Regions from separate parts of the Solibacillus sp. FSL K6-1126 genome, predicted to be linked through region 1. Evidence: predicted binding sites of a transcription regulator. Region 1 holds the regulator's gene; the other holds the start of a gene.
The links. Region 1 encodes LexA, which represses DNA repair genes until DNA is damaged. Its sites were predicted from a motif close to CGAACATATGTTCG; they were not measured.
Positions count from the first base shown of each region.

Region 2: parE (DNA topoisomerase IV subunit B) is a predicted target of LexA. The motif match lies at 4,496-4,509, and genes of this name have one in related genera.

Region 1 covers NZ_JBBOPD010000001.1:2,735,840-2,743,357, forward strand. The annotation lists gene MHH44_RS13605 (hypothetical protein) at 1-136, opposite strand, end outside; gene tkt (transketolase) at 364-2,358, opposite strand; gene MHH44_RS13615 (DUF896 domain-containing protein) at 2,498-2,734, opposite strand; gene MHH44_RS13620 (YneB family resolvase-like protein) at 2,799-3,455, opposite strand; gene yneA (cell division suppressor protein YneA) at 3,442-3,789, opposite strand; gene lexA (transcriptional repressor LexA) at 3,950-4,573, shown strand; gene MHH44_RS13635 (gamma-glutamyl-gamma-aminobutyrate hydrolase family protein) at 4,655-5,350, opposite strand; gene MHH44_RS13640 (5' nucleotidase, NT5C type) at 5,466-6,011, opposite strand; gene MHH44_RS13645 (DNA alkylation repair protein) at 6,089-6,796, opposite strand; gene MHH44_RS13650 (gamma-type small acid-soluble spore protein) at 6,979-7,395, shown strand.
Region 2 covers NZ_JBBOPD010000001.1:2,055,463-2,062,980, forward strand. The annotation lists gene MHH44_RS10065 (nucleoside-diphosphate sugar epimerase) at 1-224, shown strand, start outside; SAM riboswitch class I at 297-404, shown strand; gene metA (homoserine O-acetyltransferase MetA) at 563-1,504, shown strand; gene MHH44_RS10075 (ABC transporter ATP-binding protein) at 1,556-2,326, opposite strand; gene MHH44_RS10080 (YitT family protein) at 2,450-3,076, opposite strand; gene MHH44_RS10085 (HesB/YadR/YfhF family protein) at 3,223-3,513, opposite strand; gene plsY (glycerol-3-phosphate 1-O-acyltransferase PlsY) at 3,624-4,226, opposite strand; gene parE (DNA topoisomerase IV subunit B) at 4,531-6,504, shown strand; gene parC (DNA topoisomerase IV subunit A) at 6,504-7,518, shown strand, end outside.

The DNA.
Region 1 (7,518 bases):
AAGAAGCTCGTTTTTCATCGATATTTTTTTGAAGCATCGTTTCGAATTTTTCTAGGTCCGCTTTATTCGATAGAAAATAAAGTGTCTGCTCGATATATGTAGTAATTTCCTTTTGCTTGTTTTCTGCTGTCATCATTCATCCACATCCTTCATCTGATTCTTCCGTAATTCTTTATTATCGTACCATTCCTTCAGTAAAATCGCACGCCTTCCAACTATATGTATGGCATATTGTATATGAATCTGGTCTTTTTGCCAAAGCTTTTTTCTTGTTACTTTAATCATTATATTGGATTTCAGATTGATAGTGAAAAGAAAAAACGCCACTTGCCATAGTAGACAAGTGACATTTTGAGCTTCGAATTAAAGTGCTTTTACTTTCGCAACTACATTTTCTACTGTGAAGCCGTATTCTTTTAACACAATTTTCTCTGGAGCCGATGCACCAAATTTATCAATTGCCAATACATCTCCTTCAAAGCCAACATATTTATGCCAGCCAAGTGATGCACCCATTTCAATTGCTAAACGTTTCGTTACAGCTTTTGGTAATACAGATTCTTTGTATTCCTTCGACTGCTTTTCAAAGCGGTCCATTGATGGCATTGACACAACAGATGCGTCAATCCCTTCTGCCAGTAATGCTTTTTTCGCTTCCACTGCCAAGCCTACTTCAGAACCCGTTGCAATTAACAAAGCATCCGGAGTTTCTTTAGATGAAGCTGAAACAACATAGGCACCTTTTTCAACACCCTCGTATACTGTTTCTTTTGCAACATCCAACACCGGCAAGTTTTGACGGGATAATACTAATACAGTTGGGTTTGATTTGCTTTCTACAGCTAATTTCCATGCTGCTACAGATTCATTTGCATCTGCAGGACGGATAACCGAAAGATTCGGCATCGCTCTTAATGATGCTAAATGCTCGATTGGCTCATGTGTCGGACCGTCTTCACCTACTGCAATTGAGTCATGTGTAAATACATATGTTACAGGTAATCCCATTAATGCAGATAATCGAATTGCTGGTCGTACATAGTCAGAGAATACGAAGAAAGTACCGCCAAATACATTTAAACCGCCATGTAATGCCATACCGTTCAGCGCAGCACCCATTGCAAATTCACGAACACCAAACCAGATGTTACGGCCTTCCGGAGTTTCAGCAAAGAAATCGCCAGCGCCTTTAATTGTTGTTTTGTTTGAGCCTGCCAAGTCAGCAGAACCGCCGAAGAATGATGGCGTAGTTTTTGCAATGGCATTGATTGCATCACCAGATGATGAACGTGTAGCTACTGCAGTTCCTGCTTCATAGACAGGTAATTCAGAAGCAAAGTTCTCCGGTAATTTGTTTTCCATTGCATTTACAAATTGGGCAGCCAGTTCCGGGTATTCAGTTTTATAGCTTTCGAATAGTTCATTCCATGCTGCTTCTGCTTGTACACCTTGTACTTCGCTTGCTGCTTTAAATGTATCATACACTTCCGAAGGGACAGCGAATGGCTCATGTTCCCATGCATATGCAGCTTTTGTTAAAGCAACTTCATCAAATCCTAGTGGTGCACCGTGTGAATCTGCTTTACCAGATTTGTTAGGAGAACCAAAACCGATGACAGTTTTCACTTCGATTACAGTTGGGCCGCCAGTGTTTTGTTTCGCTTTTTCGATTGCTGAATTAATTTCCACGATATCTGTACCGTCTGTAACTTTTAAATAGTTCCAGCCGTAAGATTCGAAACGTTTTTGGATGTTTTCCGAGAATGACTTTTCTAAATCACCATCAAGTGAAATGTCATTTGAATCATAAAGTACAATTAATTTATCCAATTTTAAGTGACCTGCAAGAGAAATTGCTTCTGCAGCAACACCTTCCATTAAATCTCCGTCACCGCATAGTGCAAACGTATAGTGGTCAACAATCTCTTTGCCTGGCTTGTTGTATGTTGCTGCCAAGTGACGTTCAGCCATAGCCATACCTACTGACATGGCAATACCTTGTCCTAATGGACCAGTTGTCGCTTCTACACCAACTGTATGACCATATTCAGGATGTCCCGGTGTTTTTGAATTCCACTGACGGAAGTTTTTGATTTCTTCCATCTCTAAACCATAGCCACCCAAATGTAATAAACTATATAAAAGCATGGAACCATGTCCAGCTGATAATACAAAACGGTCGCGATTATACCAATTAGGATTTTGTGGGTTATGGCGTAATTGCTTCGTCCACAAAGTATAGGCCATAGGTGCAGCACCCATTGGTAAACCTGGGTGACCAGAATTTGCTTTTTCAATTGCGTCGATTGATAATGTACGGATTGCGTTAATTGCTAACTGATCCATCTGTTGTGTCATTATGTGACATCCTTTCCTCGTACGATATTTATACCTTTTATAGTGTAGACAAATTTTCACAAGAAAACAATAATTTCTAAAAACGTCATCTAAAATATGTCATACTTAATATTAAATGTGACATATTAATGAAATGTTATTAGTTTAAGAATTTCTTCTGTGATTTTATTTGTTTTAATTTTTCAGGTGTCACATCATTGCCCTCTTCATCAATTACTTTCACATGCTCGATTGTATCGCGCATTGTGGAACGGAATGTATCTAAATACTCTTTGCGCAGCGCAGTGCGTTCCTTCGCTTGCTCTTCCGTCAATTTACCTTCTTTCGCTAATTTAGAAAGCTCATTAATTCGAGCTATTTTCTCTTTTGATAACATTTGAATCTCACCTTTCTTCCTACCTACTACAAAGGTATAAAAAAAACGACTTGAAGACAAGTGTTTACTCTTCAAGTCGCTCCATATATTCAATATATCTTCTATGTACGGTCGCTTTACTGATGGAAATGCCCAAACCAGACAATGTCGTAGCAATTTCTGCAAATGTTAAGCCTTTCTGGCGTAGCTGGACGATTTCTTCAACAGGCACTTCTTTACGTTCACGCCCTTCAATATTACCGCGGTTTTTTAAATTATTTTGGGGCTGGTAGCCATTTTCTACAGCACGACGCATTCCCCGGCGGATTTTCGCATTATGCATACGACGCTGATATTCTTCGACAATCGCTAAAATTTCGAGCAGCATTGTATCCATTTCGTTTAATACGACAGGACCTGCATCATTCAATGTATACACTGTCGCTTCATATTTTTGCAATAGGTGAAGTACTGCCATACGTGCATTACCGCGCCCTAACCGTGTTTCGTCCTGTACAAATAACGCTTTGACGCCGTGTTCTTTCATATAGTCAAGCATATCGAGCAGTCCATCTCGGTCCACATCATATCCGCTATGCTGATCCATGAAAATCTCCACATCATTATAGCCGAATGTTTTCGCATACTTTGTCAGCTCTTCTTGCTGACGTACTAGTGACGTTTCCTGTGTATTTTTATCCGTACTGACACGGCAATAAATTACTGCTTTAGTTTTTATCATTGTTCCCTCTCACTACTTTAATCGATTGCATATCAGTGGATTCATTCAGCTGGGCAATGTATTGTGAATCTTTTTCTACAGGTACAACCAGTACTTGTCCTAAAACAACTTTTTCATCCAGCAATCCGTTTTCCTTTTTCACTTCATCGATCCAATCATGCTTAGCCATTTTACCACGATATTGTTCTGCCAACGACCATAAAGTATCGCCATGCTCTATGCTAACCTGTTCGTATAATTCTATTTTATCGTCCTGCATCATGAATAAAGCAATCATAAGTACAGAGAATAGTAGAAACATTGATGTAAAGCCATTTAGTTTAGTTTTTTTCATTTGTAAAACCCTCTTTCGAATATATGTTCGGAATATTTGTTCTCATAATAATACGAACATATGTTTTTGTCAACCGTTTTTTCGAACTTATGTTTGCATTCGTGTTCGCATACTGCTATACTTACTTTAAGAAAAATAGCATGATAAAGAGGTGAGTTAGTTGACACAAAAAATTTCAAAGCGGCAGCAGGCTATTCTAACTTTTATAAAAGAGGAAGTTCGTTCTAAAGGCTATCCGCCATCAGTACGCGAAATTGGAGAAGCGGTAGGTTTAGCTTCCAGTTCAACTGTCCACGGGCATTTAGCTCGTTTAGAAAGTAAAGGGCTTATCCGTCGTGACCCTACTAAACCGCGTGCCATTGAAATATTGGACCAGGAAGAGATGAACATCACCAAACAAGGTGTCATCCATGTTCCGTTAATCGGTAAAGTTACAGCTGGTCTGCCTATTTCCGCAATCGAGGATATTCAGGAATATTTCCCGTTGCCGGATGCTTACGGCTCACCGGAAGAAGAACTATTTATGCTTGAAATTATGGGTGAATCCATGATTGAAGCCGGAATTTTAAATGGGGATTATGTAATCGTCAAAAAAACGTCTACCGCGAACAATGGAGAGATTGTTGTAGCAATGACGGAAGATGATGAAGCGACAGTCAAACGCTTTTACAAAGAAAAAACTCATTTCCGCTTACAGCCTGAGAACAGTTCAATGGAGCCGATCATTGTCAATCAAGTTTCTATTTTAGGTAAAGTAGTCGGCCTCTATCGAAATATTCATTAATCAGAAGCTTGCCATTCTTATAGAATCGGCAAGTTTTTTAATGAATTAAAAAAACTCAGCCGTAAACGACTGAGCCTTTTATTACTTATGGCATGCTTCTATAAAACTTTTAAATAAGCGCTGTGCATAAACATCCCCGTTTGGCGCCAATTCTTCCGGGTGCCATTGTACCGCCACACAATACGGATGGGATTCGTGTTCAATTCCTTCAATAATGCCGTCTTTCGCAACTGCCGAAATAAGAAGTCCTTCCCCTAACTTTCCTACAGATTGATGGTGAAATGTGTTAACACGGAATGTTTCTTCTGTAAAAATCTCCTTAAATTTCGGTGTCTTCACTTCAACGGTATGTGCCAATTCTCCACGCTTTGAAGGTTGTTTATGTAAGATTGTATTCTCCACCTGTGATGGTATATCCTGAATTATCGTACCTCCGAATGCAACATTCATAATTTGTTGTCCACGGCAAATACCTAGAACAGGCATTTGTCTTTTAAAGGCTGCCTTCATTAATAAAAGATCACTGTCATCACGCTTTCTAACAACACTACCGATATGACGGTGCGGTTCCTCATTAAACAATAATGGATCGATATCCGCTCCACCAATTAATACGAGGCCATCAACTACATTTAATACTGCTTCTACGTTTTCTTCCGTAGCATTCGGTATACAAATTGGTATACCCCCCGCTAGTTCTATCGACGTCAAATATGCGTTGTTTATATCCAATTTCTTGTCAAAATCATACATTGTTAATCCAATAATCGGTTTCATTCATTCTATCCCCTTACAATTTAAAGATAATTCCAATTATTTAAATTATACTATTTCGTTAAGCTAAGTTACTACAAAAATATAAAAGGATTGCCTGATTGCAACCCTTTCCCTTTTAAACAATTTCCAGTTGTTTTATAAAATACTGTTTAATTTCTTTCCAGTTGTTCACACGCATGAAACCTTCTTCTGATCGATTGTACGGCATCGAATACAATATACCTGTTCCTTTAAATGACTTGAGTTGGCGTGGGCTATCGTCAATTAAATAATCAGTATGTATTACCGCTTTATTTCCACAAAACACTATGTTCTGTGTTTTAATAAATGGTAAATACTCCATTAACCAATCGTACTTCGCTGTAAATGACCCGGGTACATCCATGGCAGCTGTCGCAATATAAATCTCATAATGCTCCTGCAGCTCTCGAATGACATCAATAGCATCTTCATCCAGTACTTTTAAATCTCTGAAATAGCCGGGCTCATTTAATAGAGCAAATAATTTTTTCGCATCTTCTCTAGGTAAATCGCGCTGTGTCGTCAGAAGAAATTCTTCATCGGTAAAATTTGTCCCGAAATTCTCGTTATATGTAACACATAATTTCGAATAAAAGTCAGCCAGCACCTGGTCCATATCGATGGCAATGCTTTTTTTCATGTAATAGCCTCCTTGAAATTTCCTAATTTTAGTTTATACAATTGTATGGCAAAAAAACAAGGTATAACTCTTTACAATTAACAGCGTACATATTTACGTTTAAAGCCGATTCGTCCTTTTTCCACCTGTTTTTCAATTTCAGCAAAAGCGTGCAGCAAACCCGGCTTTTTCCCTTCACGTTTCGTTTCAATTGGCCCGATTTCCTTAGCGAATTGCACAGCCTCTTCATGTAGAGGTTTAAATGAAACACCTACTGTCATGACAAAGTTATTCATTGCTACTTGTGTACGTGGTGGTGCTTGACGGATATTTTGTTTTACATACTCAAGCATACCCAATAATTTTTCTTTTGAAAATTCTTCATCTTTACGATTGCCGAGCAGCCAGCAGTAACAATGCCAACCTGCCGACATTTTTAGTTCCTCACCACTTGCAATCCATTTATCGCTTACTTCTTGCGCAATATCGGATTCAGCCAAAGTCACTGCAACAACATAATCGGAAATCATATAAAAATAGGCTTGTTCAATCCAGCGGTCGTAATCTTCTTCAGTCATTGCTTTCGGATCCGCAATAACCCCGGCAAAATACATTGCATCATAGTTGCCTGTCGCATAAAGCTGTTCAGCCAGCTCCTGATTTATTTTTATTTGTTTTACATACGGTTTCATCGAGCCAGTCGTTACACCGAATAACGGTTCCTTTGCTCCATTGGACATATAAATCTTTTTTGTACGCTCTTTACCCAATGCCTCTAATTCTTGCATCATTGTATCAAGTTTCATAATAGCCTCCTTTTGTTCAATCGGTAAATTTTAATCCTTCTTATTATACGATTTATATGCTTATCATTCCAAGGTACTGAAGCATTGGTGATCGCACATTTAAAATTTTTAAAAAATTGGCAATTGATTTAACCGAATAATAAAGCAACCTCTGAACAGAATAATGTCAGGAGGTGATTTTGATGTCAAAAAATAAAAACATCAATAACAAGAATAACGCCGAATTCGGAATGGAAACGGATGTTAACCAAGTAATGCAGCAAAACCAAAAAGCTGAAGCTAAAAAGCAACAAGCTTCTGGTGCTTTTGCAAATAGCGGTTTGCAGAAGAAACCGAATTCAATGAATGCTGAGTTTGGCATGGAAACAAACGTTAACCAGGTGAAACAGCAAAACCAGCAAGCTGAAGCTAAAAAGCAACAAGCTTCTGGTGTGTTTACAAACAGTGGTTTACAGAAAAAACTCACTTCAATGAACGCTGAGTTTGGCATGGAAACAGATGTTAACCAGGTAAAACAGCAAAACCAGCAAGCTGAAGCTAAAAAACAGCAAGCTTCTGGCTCTTACGGTAAAAACCGTTTCCAAAACGGCAATAAATAATGCATTATTGAACCGGCAATTTATATTGCCGGTTTCTTTTATATTATACGAATAAATTACAACAGTTATTTTGGTTAAAATTGAATACGACTATACAAAAAGTGCAAAAAAAAAGAGCTGGAA
Region 2 (7,518 bases), 680 kb from region 1:
AGCAACTATCCGAACAACCGGTTGCGGAAGATGAAGTACCGCATTATATTACAAGTGTTGTTTCGACGGAATCGATCCAGATTAATGATATACCGGTCCTATGTTTTTTGCTTTTCGATCAAAAGGAAAACAGACATTTTGTGCGGGTATACAATACATTGACATGTGTATGGGATGAACAGCTGGAGACAATGTTATTCAATATAGAAAAAGAGCAGCTTTAGTAAGTGTGAAATAATATTTTTAGAATTATTGCAAAATTATAAAGTACATGATACACTAATGACAATTTAATAGTCTTATCAAGAGAAGCGGAGGGACTTGGCCTTATGATGCTTCAGCAACCTCTAGTTCAACTAGAAAGGTGCTACTTCCAGCAAGGTGTCAACCTTGGCAGATAAGAACGGGTAAAAAGGCCCCTCTCATTTCTGTTTTTGCTGGAATGAGAGGGGCTTTTTATATTGTTCTGAAACAGTTTGTTTCAAACGTAAAACAATGCATTGCCTGAAAACCACAAGATTATTAAAAGATTGTTGAAAAAGTTTATGAGGGGGAAAGTGGAATGCCGATTAATATCCCGAAACATTTACCGGCGGGAGAGCTGCTTAGAAAAGAGAAGATTTTCGTTATGGAGGAAGACCGTGCGAAAACGCAACAAATTCGACCGTTAAATATTTTAGTGTTTAATTTAATGCCTGAAAAAGAAAAAACCGAGCTGCAATTGCTGCGTTTACTCGGGAATACACCGTTACAGGTAGATGTGACATTTTTAAACACGGCTACATACGAATCAAAAAATGTTTCCAAATCACATTTAGATACATTTTACCGAACATTCGACCAAGTAAAGCACCGTCGTTTTGATGGACTGATCATTACCGGTGCGCCAGTAGAGAAAATGGATTTTGAAGAGGTAGGCTACTGGAATGAAATCACGCATGTTATGGATTGGGCAAATGAACATGTCACTTCGATCATGTATATATGTTGGGGCGCCCAAGCTGCCCTGTACCATCATTTTGGTATTGGAAAGTTCGAATTGCCGAAAAAATGCTCCGGTGTCTATTCCCATGTGATTACGGATTTAACAGTAGATTTAGTGCGGGGCTTCAGCGATGAGTATGTGGCACCGCATTCACGTCATACGTCGGTTTCGATTGATGAAGTGCGGGCACATCCTGACTTGCGTCTTCTAAGCTATTCGGATGACGCAGGGGTGTTTATTGTTCAATCGAAAAACAATAAACATATTATGATTACCGGGCATCTGGAATATGATGCAACGACACTATCCGATGAGTACTTCCGCGATAGAGAAAAGGACCCGGACAATACGGAAATGCCGGTCAACTATTTCCCGAATAACGACCCGCTACAAAGACCGAAAAATGTTTGGCGTGCCCATTCGCATCTGTTGTTCTACAACTGGCTGAACTATTACGTATACCAAGAAACACCGTATGAATGGCATTACGTCGATGAAAATATTGAATATCATATTTAATTTGTGTAAATGAAATGAACCAGCAGGAGGTGGACTCCGGCTGGTTCGATTTTATTTTATTGCAACCCAGGCACGTTCGCGTTCTATCTGCAAACTGATTTCCCGCCCGAAGAAATCGCTTAATAATTCGTCCGTTAAAACAACTTCCCGTGCACTTGCTTCCACATTTTTTCCGTCTTTCATCAGAAGCACATGGCTAAAACAAGGGAGAATTTCTTCTACATGGTGTGTAACATAAATGAGGGTAGGGGCGTTTTCCGCTTCTGCAATCTGTTCAATCGTTTGCAGCAAGTTTTCCCGTTCAATCAGGTCCAGGCCCCCGCACGGCTCATCCAGTATTAAAATTTCTGGATCTGCCATAATGGCCCTGGCGATTTGAACACGCTGCCGTTCACCTTGTGACAAATGCTCAAATGATTTATTCGCTAAATGATCACAGTGAAAATGTTTCATAATAGAAACGGCATGATCAATTTCTTCTTCCGTCACATCGTTAAATAGACGAAGGGCACCGAACTTCCCGCTGAGCACGATTTCAATCGCATTATCCTGCCAATTGAAGTTATCGATCATCGCATTGCTCACCCAGCCGATCCGCGTTCGAAGCTTCGGTATATACGTCTTGCCGTAGATTTCACCGAGCACCTGGACTTTTCCTTCATTTGGCCAAATATAGCCGTTAATTACTTTTAGTAAGGTTGTTTTACCGGATCCGTTTAACCCTAAAATCGCCCAATGCTGTCCTTTTTGTACATGCCAGCTTAAATCATTTAAAATCTTTTTATCATTGCGATATAAATGGATATTTTCAATATGTATCATTTAAAAACACCTCCACTTTCTACTATGCACTCTTTTCCAATTGAACGGAAGTATTTTTTGAAAATTGTAACAATTCGAGCGAAAAAAAGAAAGCAAACGCATAATGCTTGCTCTCCTCATTATTTATATAACAACACTTTCGACACCTGCTGCGCGGTGGAACAGCTTTCCGTTCCATTTGAGCGCCCATTGTACGACAGGCCCTAAGCCGAACGCCATAAATACAGTACCGATTCCAACAGGTCCGCCCAATACAAAACCTAATACAGCAACCGTTACTTCCATTGTAGTACGTGCGCGGTTGACACTCCAGCCGAGGCGATGCACCAACAGCAGCATTAACGTATCACGAGGCCCTACACCGAGATTTGCAACCATATACATCCCGCAGCCAAAGCCCAGCAGAACAACGCCAACAACAAACGCCAATGTTTGTTCTAATAGCGTATTTGCATCTGGTAAAACGATTAAAAATATATCAATAAAAATTCCTGTCAGGAACATGTCCAAATAAGTCCCGGCTTTTGGCAATCTTTTTGTGAAAAACGTATCAACAGCCAGAATAAGCAAGCCTAAAATAATGGACCACATACCGACCGTCAAGCCCAAGTTTTTTTGTAATCCGATATGAAGGACATCCCATGACCCAACTCCAAGTATTTGTCCTTTGATCGTCAATGCGACGCCTAATGATAAAACAATGATGCCTGCAATAAAAAATACGCAGCGCCAATAAAATTCCTGTTTCACTTTCACATGTAATCCCTCATCAATCCTCGATATAATCCTTACTCATTATAACGATTGAATCGGCAAAAATGGATTTACAATAAATTCGAAACATTTGAACTTTTTGAGCTGCAAATAGACCCGATTAGAATAGGGAATATGAGCATTTAATTTTCATATGAATAGCGCAATTCATCGGACGAATTGTCGACATCTACAACTAGATGATGTTCATTAAAAAACCATTCATCGGATTTTTCGATATAATAATGAATGCCTTCAACAACTGTTTCAACACCTATTTCATGCGGCTGCTCCCGGGTCATCCCTAACGAAAAACCTTCATGAAAAGGTGAAGAACCTCCATAACGTGCATAAAAGCGAATAAAATCGCCTTTTTCTACTTCCATCTCTTGTTTAAACCAATTGAGTGCTTTTTCTGATAGTTTGATTTCCATATATTTCACCTCTACTGTCATTATGCAGTAAATAAAAAAAACTTACAAAGCTCGCGTTCTGAATTTCAAGTACAAAAAAAGACTGAAAGGAAACCCTTTCAGTCTACAGTTTAAAATCCTTTAATTTTCGGTTCAGTACCGGCTTTAATCCGCTTAATATTTTCACGGTGACGGTAAAAAATGAAGCCTGCCAAAACGACAACCAAAATGAATAATGCATATTCTCCTGTTATCATCCAATGAACAATTACATAAATAACGGCCGCAGCGGATACAATCATAGATGACAAGCTCACCATCTTAGTTAACTTTAAGGCGATGACAAATACGATGATTAAAATTAAAAATAACGGTAAATTATAGCCTAAAATAACACCGCCGCTTGTAGCAACCGCTTTCCCTCCACGGAAGCTAGCGAAAATCGGGAACATATGGCCTGCTGCTGCAATCACACCCAAGAATAGCGGGTGGACAGTGCTGTCTGCAAAAAACGGCAATAACGGTAGCAATACCGCAGCCGTTCCTTTTAATATATCAATAAGCAATACGGCAATACCCGGTTTTTTACCTAATACCCTAAATGTATTGGTCGTTCCTAGATTGCCGCTGCCTTGTTGTCGAATGTCCGTTTTGTAAAAAATCTTGCCAATCCACAAAGCTGATGGAATGGAACCGATTAAATAAGCACAAATAATAATTAACGCGTTGATCAAGTGTTGTGCTCCTTTCGAATTCAGAATTACTACTTGGTACTAATAGTATGTATCGAATATTTTACAATGTTTTTTAATAGAAGGAAAGAGGTATTATTTTTTCGTCCATCGTAAAAAAACAGGGAAAAAGTTACATTTTATTGTTTGCTGCTAAAGGATATGCTTTTAAACGTTCGTTTTTGATGATACAATTAATCTTTGCAAAGCCTAAATCAGTACCTTTAAACATTGACATCATGCATATTTGAGCGTACGATTAGGTAGTAAATAGAACGTTTGTTTGTATTTTTGGAGGGGATTACATTTGGTAAAAAACCAAACCGGTATTTCGTATAATGAAGATGCCATTCAAGTATTAGAAGGTTTAGAAGCCGTACGCAAAAGACCAGGGATGTATATTGGTTCTACAGATAGTCGAGGTCTTCACCACTTAGTGTATGAAATTGTAGACAATGCAGTGGATGAAGCGCTTGCTGGATATGGAAATCATATCATCGTGAAGATTCATGAAGATAACAGTATTAGCGTGCGTGACCATGGTCGTGGTATGCCAACAGGTATGCATAAAATGGGTAAACCAACCCCGGAAATTATTTTCACCGTCCTTCATGCAGGCGGAAAGTTTGGACAAGGCGGCTATAAAACAAGTGGTGGTTTACATGGTGTTGGTTCATCTGTTGTAAACGCCTTATCATCATTTTTGGAAGTAACGATTTACCGTGATAACCAAATTTATCGCCAGCGCTTTGAGCAAGGCGGGAAACCGGCGACATCGCTTGATATGATCGGGAAAACGAAGGAAACAGGAACACTCGTACATTTCCTGCCGGATCCATCGATTTTTTCTGTCGTTAAATATAATTATGATACATTGGCAGAGCGCTTACGTGAATCTGCATTTTTATTAAAAGGATTAAAAATTGAACTAATCGATGCCCGTGGAGAAGGACAGCATGAAATTTTCTATTATGAAAACGGGATTGAAGCGTTCGTCACATACTTAAACGAAGAAAAAGACGTATTACATCCGGTTAAATATGTAGAAGGAACAATTCAAGAAATTGAAGTGGAGTTCGCACTGCAATTTAACGACGGCTATTCCGAAACGATTTTATCGTTCGTCAACAATGTTCGTACTCGTGATGGGGGTACACATGAAACAGGTGCCAAAACAGCTCTGACACGTGTATTTAATGAATATGCCCGCAAAATCGGGTTACTGAAAGAAAAAGATAAAAATCTGGAAGGTACCGATATTCGTGAAGGCCTGACAGCAATTGTTTCTGTACGTATTCCTGAAAATCTGCTGCAATTTGAAGGTCAGACAAAAGGAAAGCTTGGTACATCTGAAGCTCGTTCAGCCGTTGATACCGTTGTTTCAGAACAATTAATGTATGTGCTTGAAGAAAATGCCGAGCTGTCGGCTTCTTTAGTGCGTAAAGCAATTCGTGCCCAACAAGTGCGTGAAGCAGCACGTAAAGCACGTGATGATGCCCGTAATGGAAAAAAGAAAAAATCAAGTACTCTTCTGTCTGGTAAGTTGACACCTGCACAGTCGAAAAATGCTTCAAGAAATGAATTATACCTAGTAGAGGGTGATTCTGCGGGTGGTTCGGCTAAGCAAGGTCGTGACCGGACGTTCCAGGCGATTTTGCCATTGCGCGGTAAAGTCATCAATACCGAAAAGGCAAAACTGCAGGACATTATGAAAAATGAAGAAATCGCAACGATTATCCATACGATCGGTGCCGGTGTCGGAGCTGATTTTTCGGTGGAAGATGCCGCTTACGATAAAGTTGTCATCATGACCGATGCCGATACAGATGGTGCTCACATCCAAGTATTATTGCTGACATTCTTCTACCGTTATATGCGTCCGCTCATCGAAGCAGGAAAAGTATATATTGCGTTGCCGCCTCTTTATAAAGTATCAAAAGGATCCGGCAAAAAGCAGGAGCTTATGTATGCTTGGACAGAACAGGAGCTGAGTGCAGCTACGAAAAAAATCGGCAAAGGCTATATTATTCAGCGCTATAAAGGGTTAGGTGAGATGAATGCCGACCAGCTTTGGGATACAACGATGAATCCCGAAACACGTACATTAATCCGCGTTAAAATTGAAGATGGTGCTCGTGCAGAACGTCGTATTACAACATTGATGGGCGATAAAGTAGAGCCCCGCCGTAAATGGATTGAATCAAACGTCAACTTCGGCATGGAAGAGGATGCAAGCATTTTAGAAAATGAATTCATCCAGCATGAGGAGGTTAACGAATAATGAGTTTTGTAGAAAAATTTCAAGATTTGCCATTAGAAGAAGTAATGGGTGACCGTTTTGGTCGCTATTCCAAATATATTATTCAAGACCGTGCATTACCGGATACACGTGACGGGCTAAAACCTGTTCAGCGTCGTATATTGTATGCGATGTTCCATGAAGGTAATACTTTTGACAAACCGTTCCGTAAATCGGCAAAAACAGTCGGAAATGTAATCGGTAACTATCACCCGCACGGAGATACTTCGGTGTATGATGCAATGGTCCGTATGAGTCAGGACTGGAAAAGCCGTCATATGCTGGTAGAAATGCATGGTAACAACGGTTCTGTCGATGGGGACCCGCCAGCCGCAATGCGTTATACGGAAGCGCGTCTATCGGCAATTGCCGCTGAACTGTTACGTGATATTAACAAAAATACAGTAGAATTTGTCCCGAACTTTGATGATCAGGATATGGAACCTACTGTCTTGCCATCTCGATTCCCAAATCTGTTAGTTAACGGCGCAACAGGGATTTCGGCTGGTTATGCGACGGATATTCCGCCACATAATTTGCAGGAAGCACTTGATGCGGTTTTAATGCGTCTGGATAACAAAAACTGTACAGTCGATGAACTGATGACCGTTATTAAAGGTCCCGATTTTCCGACAGGCGGTATTATTCAAGGTGTTGACGGCATTAAAAAAGCGTACGAAACAGGAAAAGGGAAAATTATTGTCCGTTCACGCACAGAAATTGAACAGCTAAAAGGCAATAAAGAGCAAATTATCATTACAGAAATTCCATTTGAAGTAAATAAGGCCAACATGATTCGTAAAATGGATGAGTTGCGTGTAAATGACCGCCGTTTAGACGGCATTTCCGAAATTCGCGATGAATCGGACCGTAATGGTTTACGAATTGTTGTGGAGCTGAAAAAAGATGTACCTGCACAAGGGATTTTAAACTTTCTATTAAAATCAACAGATTTGCAAGTTTCGTATAACTTCAATATGATTGCGATTCATAACC